Regions from separate parts of the Modestobacter sp. VKM Ac-2978 genome, predicted to be linked through region 3. Evidence: riboswitches for the same ligand, from Rfam matches in the RefSeq annotation. Region 3 holds a riboswitch; each other region holds the start of a gene.
What was found. Region 3 has a riboswitch for thiamine pyrophosphate ahead of thiM (hydroxyethylthiazole kinase). Riboswitches for the same ligand answer to the same signal wherever they lie in the genome.

Region 1 (3,263 bases), 120 kb from region 3:
GCGGCGGCCACGGCGCCGACCCCGGCCACCCCGATGGGGTCGGGGAGCCCGGTCTTGGTGGTGGTGGCGAAGGCCGGACCGACGCCCAGGTAGTCCGCCCCCTCGGCCACCAGCTGCCGGGCCAGCTCGGGGTCGCGCGCCGTGCCGCCGAGGAGGTGCCCCGGCCCGGCGACCCGCCGGGCGGCGGCGAGCGGGAGGTCACCGGCGCCCAGGTGCGTCCCGTCGGCGCCGACGGCGAGGGCGACGTCCACCCGGTCGTTGACGAGGCAGGTGGTGCCCGCCGGCCGGCAGAGCTCGACCACGGCCCGGGCGAAGTCGTACAGCACCCGGTCGCTGCAGCCCTTCGCCCGCACCTGCACCACCGGCGCACCGGCGGCCACCGCGGCGGCGATCGCGGCCAGCGCGGCCGGTCCGCCGTCCGCGTCGGTGAGCACGTGCAGCCGGCCCAGCGGGGAGGTCATGCCCGTTGCCGCCCGCGGCGGGCGCCGAGCAGCGCGATCACCGCGGTGAGGGACGCCGCCACGGCCAGGCTGATCAGCGAGGCCGACCAGCCGTTGGCCGGGTCGATGCCCAGGTCGGTCTGGCGTGCGGTCCACCAGGCGGTCCAGCCGGCGCCGACGCCGGAGAAGAAGGTCGGCAGGGTCAGCTGGTAGGCGACGAACCCGGCCAGCCACGGCAGCAGGTAGACCAGCCGGGCCGGAGCGGTGTCCGAGGTGTCCCACCGGCCGGGGGCGCTCAGTGCGTAGGCGACCAGGAAGACGCCGATCAGCGGCACGAAGACCGCGCCGATCAGGAAGAGGAACGGCTCGTAGGCCACGATGTCGAAGCTCAGCGCGAGCAGGGTGGCGGTGGCACCGACGCCCAGCGCGAGCAGCCGGCGGTCCAGCCGGGCCACCACGTTCTGCGCCGACACGGCCGTGGAGTAGACGTTCGCGAACGCCTCGTCGAGCTCGACCGTGATGAGCACCAGCACCGCCAGCGCCCCCAGCGGCACGGCGAGCAGCGCGTCGATGACGTCCAGCCCCGAGCTGCCGTAGGCCGCCAGCGCCAGCACGCCGAGGCTGAACATCGCGACGGTGGCCAGGCCGTAGCCCAGGGCGGTGCTGGTCCCGGCGACCCGGCCGCTGCGCACGTGCCGGGTGTAGTCGGCAGCGAGGGGGAACCAGGAGATCGGCAGGGCGATCACGATGTCGGTCGCCGTCCAGAACGACGCGGCGCCGCCGCTGTCCAGCGCCGCCCGCGGCTCGGACAGCACCTCGACGAACAGGTAGGCGATCGCGGCCAGCGCGGCCCACACCGCGTAGCGGGACAGCACCTTGACCACGCCGAGGGGGCGCAGCGCCATGGCGGTGGCCAGTACGCCGGCGACCAGCACGAACGGCCAGCGCGGCGCGTCCAGCACCCGGGACGCGGCCTCGGCGATGATCACGATCTCGAAGGTGGCCCAGCCGATGCACTGCACCAGGTTCAGCGCGGTGGGCAGGTAGGACGCCCGCCGGCCGAGCAGGCCGCGCAGCAGCACCATCGCTGGCACCCCCTCGCGGGCGCCGGCCGCGGCGGCCAGCCCCAGCAGCGAGGCGCCGATCACCGCGCCGACGACGATCGCGCCGATCGTGACCGACAGCGGCCGCCCGGGCAGGACGACGTAGACGGCGGCCACCGGCAGCAGCAGGCTGATGCCCAGGTTGCCCCACAGGCCCGCGGACTCGCGGAAGCCCAGCGTGCGGGCCGGTGGCTCGGTGAGGGTGAGGGGTGCGTCCGCCCCGGACGTGGTCGTGCCGACGGTTCCAGATGTGCTCATCACGGGCTCCCTACGCCGGCATTACCCGGTCAGGTTCCAGCGGTCGGCGGCGCGTCAGCCGCCCTCTCAGCCCGGTCCTCCGAGCTCCCGCACATGGCTCGACGCCATGACGGGGCCACCATAGCCACCTCGTAGAGTCCGCGCCGTGCCGGTCGCCGAGCTGCTGCAACGCCATCCCGAGATCTGGCGCGGGGCCACCGCGCACCCGTTCCTCACCGCGGTGCGCGACGGGTCGCTGCCCGCCGGGGCCTTCGACACCTGGCTGGTGCAGGACGCACGCTTCGTCGCCGACCTGCTGCGCTTCCAGGCGCGGTTGCTGGCCCGCGCACCGCGGCCTGCGCAGGCGGTCCTGGCCGGGGGCCTGGTCGCGCTGGTCGAGGAGCTGGCCTGGTTCGAGGAGCAGGCGGCCGCCCGCGGCCTGGACCTCACCGCCCCCGCGCTGCCCGCCACCGCGGCCTACGCCGAGCTGCTGCAGCGACTGGACGCCGCCGAGGTGCCGGTCGCGCTGACGGCGCTGTGGACCATCGAGCGCACCTACCTCGACACCTGGACCACCGCGCTGCCCGGGGCCCCGGTCTACCGGGAGTTCGTCGAGCACTGGACCGTGCCGGGCTTCGCCGGCTACGTCGCCGGCCTGGAGGCGGCGGCCGATGCGGTCGGCGGGGGCAGGGACGCGGTCTTCCTCGACGTCGTCGCCGCCGAGGTGGCCTTCTGGGGCATGGCACTCGGGGACGGGGCACTCAGCGATCCGGCGGTGCAGGCGCCGTGAGCGTGGCCGCCGGGCTCTGGGCCGAGAACGCCGACCTCGCCGCCGTCGCGCTGGCGCACCCGTTCGTGCAGGGCATCGCCGACGGGAGCCTGCCGACCGACCGGTTCGCCGGCTACGTCGCCCAGGACGCGTTCTTCCTCGAGTCCTTCGCCCGCGCCTACGCCCTCGGCGCCGCGTACAGCCCCGACCGGGCCGGCCTGGACGTCTTCGTCGACCTGCTCGCCGGCGTCCGCGAGGAGCTGCGGCTGCACGAGGGCTACGCGGCGCGCTGGGGCATCGACCTGGCCGTGGTCGAGCCGCTGCCGGCCACGCTGGCCTACACCGAGTTCCTGCTCGCCACGGCGGCCCTGGGCGGGGGAGGGCTGACCTGTGCGGCCATGACGCCGTGCATGCGGCTGTACGCCCACCTCGGGCAGTCGCTGGCCGGCCGGCCCGCCACCCCGTACACCGAGTGGGTCACCACCTACGCCGACCCGGCCTTCGAGGAGCTGGCGGCCACGCTGGAGCGGCTGCTGGACGACACAGCGGCCGACACCCCCGCGGTGCGGCGCGCCTACCGCCGGGCCATGGAGCTGGAGATCGGCTTCTTCGACGCCGCGTGGCGCGGTGGTGCGGGGCCCGGCTGATGGTCCTGCTGGCCGCCGAGCAGCTGTCGGTCGGCTACGGCGACCAGCCGGTGTGCGCCCCGGTGAC
Region 2 (3,263 bases), on a different contig from region 3:
CTGCGCGGCGACCTCGGCCGGGTCGTCCTTGGGGCCCTGGCCGATGGCGGTGTCGTCCAGGTCGGCCCGGGAGAAGAACTCGGTGTCCGTGGGGCCGGGCATCAGCGCGGTGATCGTGACGGCGGAGTCCTTGAGCTCCTGCTGCACGGCCTCGGTCAGCGACTGGACGAAGGACTTCGAGGCGTTGTAGACCGGCTGGTAGGCGCCGGGCATGGTCGCCGCGATCGAGGAGGTCACCAGCACCCGGCCCGCGTTGCGACCGGTCATCTGCACGAGCACCAGCTTCAACAGCGCGGCGGTGGAGACCACGTTGAGCTGCATGACCTCCAGGTCATCGGCCCAGTCGGTGTCGACGAACGCACCGCCGCGGCCGACGCCGGCGTTCAGCGCGGCGGCGTCCAGCGGGCGGCCGAGGCCCTGCACCCGGGTCCACAGCTGCTCGATCCCGTCGGGGGTGCGCAGGTCGGCCTGGACGGCGGTCACCTCGGCGCCCTCGGCGCGCAGCTTCGCGGCCGCCGTGTCGATCGTCGGGTCCTCGGCGTCGATCACCAGGTCGAAACCGTGCTGGGCGAACTGCTTGGCGAGCTCGTACCCGATCCCGCTGGAGGCACCGGTGACGAGGGCGAGGGGCTTGGTGTCGGTCATGCACCTCGCCCTACCCGCCCCCATGGCCGGGTTCACCCCCCGCGACCGCCTTTCCGGCCGCGGGGGCTGGTGGCCGCACCCGGGGTCAGGGAGTGCGGCCGGACCGACCCTGGCACCCCCTCCTGACAGTTCCCTGTGCACCGGCTCAGACTCGGCCCATGACCGAGGACGCGAGGCCGGCCGGGGACGCCGGCGTGATCTGTTCGGCGAAGGGCTGCCGGGAGCCGGCGACCGTCGTCCTGGTGTGGAACAACCCGAAGGTGCACACCCCCGACCGGGAGAAGACCTGGACGGCGTGCGAGGCGCACCGCGAGCAGCTCTCCCACCACCTGGCGATCCGGTCGTTCCTGCGCCGCGTCGAGCCGGTTCCCCCGCTGCGGTAGCTTCAGCGGCGCACACGGGAGCCCGGGCGCGGGCTGAGAAGGCGGACGACCACCGCCGACCGTCCACACCTGATCCGGTTCATGCCGGCGGAGGGAGCTGCTCGATGCTCGCTGCTCGATTCCACGCACCCGGTCGACCCCTGGCCCTGGACGACGTCCCGGTGCCCGAACCCGCCCCCGACGAGGTGCGGGTGCGGGTGCGCGCGGCCGGGGTCTGCGGCACCGAGCTGCACTTCACCGACGGCCTGTACGCGCCGTCCCGGACGCCGATGACGCTGGGCCACGAGGCCGCCGGCACGGTCGACGCGGTCGGGTCGGCGGTCACCGGCTGGGCCGAGGGCGACCGGGTCGCCGTCTACTACTACCTGTTCTGCGGCAGCTGCCGCTGGTGCCTGCGCGGCCGGCAGAACCTGTGCCTCACCCCGCGCGGCGTGCTCGCCTTCGCCGCGGACGGCGCCTTCGCCGAGCAGCTGGTCGTGCCGGCGCACTGCCTGGTCCGGCTGCCCGACGAGCTGCCGTTCGAGGCTGCCGCACCGCTGTGCTGCGCCGGCACCACCGCGGTGCACGCGCTCACCGAGGCCGCGGTCGAGCCCGGTGACGTGGTCGTCGTGCTCGGCGCCGGCGGCGTGGGGCTGGCCGCGGTGCAGGAGGCCCGGCGACGCGGCGGCGTGGTCGTGGCCGTCAGCCGGGACGACGCCCGCAGGTCGGCTGCCCGGTCCGCCGGGGCGGTGGCCGCGGTCGCCCCCGCCGAACTCGCCGACACCGTGGCCCGACTGTCCGGCGGGCAGGGCGCCGACGTCGTCGTGGAGCTCGCCGGCGTCACGGCGACGCTGGAGCTGGCGACGGCGGTGCTCGGTCGCCGCGGCCGGCTGGTGCTGGTCGGCTACAGCGCCGACGCCCTGACGGTGAGCCCGCTGGCGCTGGTGGTCGCCGAGCAACGGGTCATCGCCAGCGTGGGCAACACGCTGGCCGAGCTGGAGCAGGCGGTGTCCCTGGCCGCGGCCGGGCAGCTGGCGCCACCGGTGGCCGGCACGCTGCCGCTGACCCAGGTGAACGAGGCGCTGGACCGGCTGCGCGCCGGGGACGTCGCAGGGCGGCTCGTGCTCATCCCCTGACGCCCCGCAGCGGCGTGCCGGGCCGCGTGTGAGGATCGGCGCTCGTGCGACATCGCAGCAAGGACGCCCCGCTCCCCCGCGAGGTCGGTGTCCTGGCGATCGTCGCCTTCGTCGTCGCCCTCGGCTTCGGCATCGTCGCCCCGGCGATCCCGCTGTTCGTCCGCGACTACGGGGTCGGCACCACCGCCGTCGGGTTCGCCGTCAGCGCGTTCGCCTTCTTCCGGTTCATCTCCGCCTTCGCCGGGGGCTCCCTGGTCGAGCGGATCGGCGAGCGCGCCGTGCTCGCCGCCGGGCTGGCGATCGTCGCGGTCGCCACCGCCGCGGCCGCCCTGGCCGGCAACTTCCCGCTCTTCGTCGCCCTGCGCGCCGCCGGCGGGATCGGCAGCGCGATGTTCACCGTGGCCGCCCTCTCGCTGCTGCTGCGCACGGCTCCAGCGGCCCAGCGCGGCCGGGCCGCGGCCACCTACCAGGGCGGTTTCATCCTCGGCGGCATCGCCGGCCCGGCGGTCGGCGGGTTCCTCGCCGAGGTCTCCCCGCGGCTGCCGTTCTTCGTCTACGGCGGCTTCCTGCTGGTCGCGGGGGTGGTCGCGCTGGTCCTGCTGCGCCCGGCCGCGCTGCCCCCGGTCGCCGAGGCGGCGGCCGACCCGGATCCCGCCGCCGACCCGGCCCCCGCCGCTGACCAGGTGCGCGGCGGCGGCCCCTCGGCCGTGGCCGTGCCCCCCGCGGGCGCCGACGGTGGCGGGCTGCGCGCGGCGCTGCGGTCCCGGGCCTACGTCGCGGCGCTGGTCGCCAACCTGGGCGTGGGCTGGGTGCTGTTCGGCGTCCGCAACTCCCTGGTGCCGCTGTACGTGACCGAGGAGCTGGGCAAGACGGTGGCCTGGGCCGGCGCCGGGCTGCTGGCCGGGTCGGTGGCGCAGGCGATCGGGCTGCTGCGGGCCGGCCGGCTGGCGGACAGCTGGGGCCGCCGTCCCTCGCTGCTGCTCGGTTCGGGGCTGGCCACCGCGGCGATCGCCGTCCTGGTGCTGCCGCCGACCACCGCGGCGTTCCTGCTCTCGATGGCCACCTTCGGGCTGGGCGCCTCACTGCTGGCCAGCGTGCCGGCCGCGGTGGTCGGCGACGT
Region 3 (3,263 bases):
ACCCCGCCGCCGCTGTAGTACCCGTTGACCGCGCCGGCGTAGAGCCCGCTGTTCGCGGCGACCGGCCCGGCGCTCTCCTGCAGGGCCAGATAGCCGGGCGCGCTCGCGCCGGCGGAGGTGCAGGTGTAGTAGCGGGCCGAGGCCCAGGAGTTGGCGTCGTTCGCGGTGGTCGCGGTGAAGACGGCGCCCGCCACCGAGAGTCCGGGCAGGGCGCCGAGCAGGGCGGCGAGGCCGACGGCGACCGCGGGGACGGCGGCCCGGGCGGCCCGCCACGGGTTCCCCGTCGCCGGCTCCTCGCCGTCCTCGGGCGTGCGGTGGGCCAGCGCGAGCGCGACGACGAGTGCGAGCAGGGCCGCACCGCCGGCGAGGGGGAGCGCCCGGCCCTCGGCGGCCCACAGCACCGGTAGGCCCAGACCGGGCAGCCGGAGCGCCCCGACGCCGTGCACGGCGGACGGGTCGACGAGCTGCGGGTCAGGGGTGGGGTTGGCGTCGCCCTGCAGGCGCAGGCCGCCGTCCTCGACGGCGACCAGCCGGTGTAGGCGCAACAGGCCGGGGGAGTCGGGGTCGTCGACGAGGAGCACGTCACCGACGGCGAGCTCCGCGGCGGGCACCGGCCGGACGACGGCGACGTCCCCGGGGGAGACGCCGGGTGCCATCGACCCGGACAGGACGACGGTGGTCTGCCAGCCGACCACGGTCGGCGCGACGGAGGCGAGCAGCAGCAGCGCCACGGTGCCGAGCAGCGCCCGGGCGAGGCTGCTGACCACCAGCGCGGACGTGCTGCGGCGCCAGGCGGCGACGCGGGTGGCGGTCATCGGGTGCGTGCCTCCCAGACGAGGCTGAGCGTCGCGGTGCCGTTCTGAGTGCTGGCGGGTGCGCTCGCCCGCAGCGTGTAGCCGATCTGATAGACCCGGCTGGTCGGCGCTGCCCCGGAGCTGGTCCAGCTGCCCACGCCGACGGTCCAGCCGTCGGTGGGGAATGCGGCGAGGGTGCCGGTGTAGGCCGTGGCGGAGGGCTGGAAGCCGGTGCAGCTGCCGCTGCCGCCTCCCGTCCCCACGGCGATGGTGAGGTCGAGCTGACCCGCCAGCCCGTTGGTGCTGCTCCGGCCGGTGCCGTACAAGCGGACGGTCGCCGGCGACCCGGCGGCCGCGACGGCGATGCACCTGGTGGCTGTGGCCCTGGGCCGCAGCCCCGTGGCGGTGAACATCCGGACGGCGGAGTCGTCGTCGGTCAGAGTGAGCGTGCCGGTGCTCACGGTGGGCAACGGCCGGCTGACGGTGGTGTCGCTGAACCCGGCGTAGGCGCCGTGCCACACGAGGGCTGCGGCCAGCACCAGCGCCGTGCCGGCCGAGACAGCCGTGCCGAGGCGCACCCGGCGCGCACGATGAGACCTCACCCCGTTCCATCGGCGGGACCGGACCGGACGTTGAGCTCCCCCGTCACCCTCCCGGGTGAGCAGGGCGGTGTTAGCGTCGGGAGCTGACACGGGGTGTCCCACCGGGGACTGAGAGCACACCCGTCGAACCTGCTCCAGTTGGTACTGGCGAAGGGATGTCACGGCGATGGACGCCATCGATCTGCGCGCTGCCGGCACGGCCTTGCGCGACTCCGCACCCCTGGTGCACTGCCTGACCAACACGGTCGTGCAGACGATCACCGCCAACGCGCTGCTGGCGATCGGCGCTGCACCGGCCATGGTCGACGACCCGGCCGAGGCCGGTGAGTTCGCCGCTGTCGCCTCCGCTGTGCTGGTCAACGTGGGCACGGTGCAGCAGCGCACCGCCGAGGCGATGCGGCTCGCCGCCCGCACCGCCGGCGAGGTGGGCACCCCGTGGGTGCTGGACCCGGTGGCCGTCGGCGGGCTCACCTTCCGCACCGAGCTCGCCGCCGACCTGGTGGAGCTGCGCCCGACCGTCGTCCGGGGCAACGCCTCGGAGGTGCTGGCCCTGGCCGGCGCGGGCAAGGGCGGCCGTGGCGTGGAGAGCACCGACTCCCCGGAGGCGGCGCTGGAGACGGCGCAGGAGCTGGCCCGCCGGACCGGTGGCGTCGTCGCGGTCAGCGGTCCGGTCGACGTCGTCACCGACGGGGACCGGGTCGTCCGGGTGGGGGGCGGCTCCCCGCTGCTCACCCGCACCACCGGCGCCGGCTGCGCGCTCGGCGGCATCGTCGCCGCCTACGCCGCCACCACCGGTGACCCGCTCATCGCCGTGGTCGCCGCCCACGCGCACGTGGCGCTGGCCGCCGAGGCCGCCGCTGGGCTCGCCGCCGGGCCCGGCACCTTCGCCGCGCTGTGGCTGGACGCGCTGGACGCGGTCGACGGCGACGCGCTCGCCCGCGCCGACGTCCGCAGCGCATGAGGGCCGGCTTCGACCCCCGGCTCTACCTGGTCACCGACACGCTGCTCTGCGCGCCCCGGTCGGTGCCCGAGGTGGTCGCCGCCGCCGTCTCCGGTGGGGTGACCGCCGTCCAGGTGCGGGACAAGACCGCCGGCCGCCGCGACCTGCTGGCCCTCACCCGCGCGGTGCAGGAGGTGCTCCGGCCGACCCCGCACGTCCGGCTCTTCGTCAACGACGCCGTCGACGTCGCCCTGCTCACCGGGGCCGACGGCGTGCACCTGGGCCAGGACGACCTGCCGGCCGCCGACGTCCGGACGCTGCTGGGGCCCGACGCCCTGATCGGCGTCTCCGTCGGCAGCGCGGCCGAGCTCGACGACGTGCTCGCCCTCCCGCCCGGCACCGCCGACCTGGTCGGGCTCAGCCCGGTCTGGTCGACGCCGACCAAGCCGGACGCCGGCGCCGCCCTGGAGCTCCCGGGCACCCGCGCGCTGGCCACCCGGGCCCGCGCCGGGGGCCTGCTGTCGGTGGCCATCGGCGGCATCTCCGCCGCCACGGCCGCTGCGGTGGCCGGCACCGGGGTCGACGGCATCTGCGTGGTCTCCGACATCTGCGCCGCCACCGACCCGGCGGCCGCCGCCCGTACGCTGCGCGCCGCGATGGCCGGGGAGCTGGTGGCCCGATGACCGCAGCAGTGGCCCTGACCGTGGCCGGCAGCGACCCCAGCGGCGGCGCCGGCATCCAGGCCGACCTGAAGACCTTCAGCGCGCTCGGCGTCTACGGCACCGCGGTGCTCACCGCACTCACCGCGCAGAACACCCGCGGCGTCACCGGGGTGCACCAGGTGCCGGCCGAGTTCGTCGGCGCGCAGCTGGCCACCCTGCTGGACGACGTGACCGTGCACGCCACCAAGCTCGGCATGCTCGGCAC

Region 1: another riboswitch for thiamine pyrophosphate. It lies ahead of O2W53_RS15910 (purine-cytosine permease family protein); the one in region 3 lies ahead of thiM (hydroxyethylthiazole kinase).
Region 2: another riboswitch for thiamine pyrophosphate. It lies ahead of O2W53_RS14725 (alcohol dehydrogenase catalytic domain-containing protein); the one in region 3 lies ahead of thiM (hydroxyethylthiazole kinase).

Annotation. Positions count from the first base shown of each region.
Region 1 covers NZ_JAPVBP010000006.1:141,658-144,920, reverse strand. Annotated here, with positions in the region: gene thiE (thiamine phosphate synthase) at 1-461, opposite strand, end outside; gene O2W53_RS15910 (purine-cytosine permease family protein) at 458-1,801, opposite strand; TPP riboswitch at 1,792-1,902, opposite strand; gene O2W53_RS15905 (TenA family transcriptional regulator) at 1,947-2,570, shown strand; gene O2W53_RS15900 (TenA family protein) at 2,567-3,196, shown strand; gene O2W53_RS15895 (ABC transporter ATP-binding protein) at 3,196-3,263, shown strand, end outside.
Region 2 covers NZ_JAPVBP010000005.1:335,421-338,683, reverse strand. Annotated here, with positions in the region: gene O2W53_RS14735 (SDR family NAD(P)-dependent oxidoreductase) at 1-645, opposite strand, end outside; gene O2W53_RS14730 (hypothetical protein) at 804-1,028, shown strand; TPP riboswitch at 1,033-1,142, shown strand; gene O2W53_RS14725 (alcohol dehydrogenase catalytic domain-containing protein) at 1,133-2,143, shown strand; gene O2W53_RS14720 (MFS transporter) at 2,188-3,263, shown strand, end outside.
Region 3 covers NZ_JAPVBP010000006.1:261,941-265,203, reverse strand. Annotated here, with positions in the region: gene O2W53_RS16505 (LamG-like jellyroll fold domain-containing protein) at 1-815, opposite strand, end outside; gene O2W53_RS16500 (hypothetical protein) at 812-1,372, opposite strand; TPP riboswitch at 1,476-1,569, shown strand; gene thiM (hydroxyethylthiazole kinase) at 1,563-2,357, shown strand; gene thiE (thiamine phosphate synthase) at 2,354-3,019, shown strand; gene thiD (bifunctional hydroxymethylpyrimidine kinase/phosphomethylpyrimidine kinase) at 3,016-3,263, shown strand, end outside.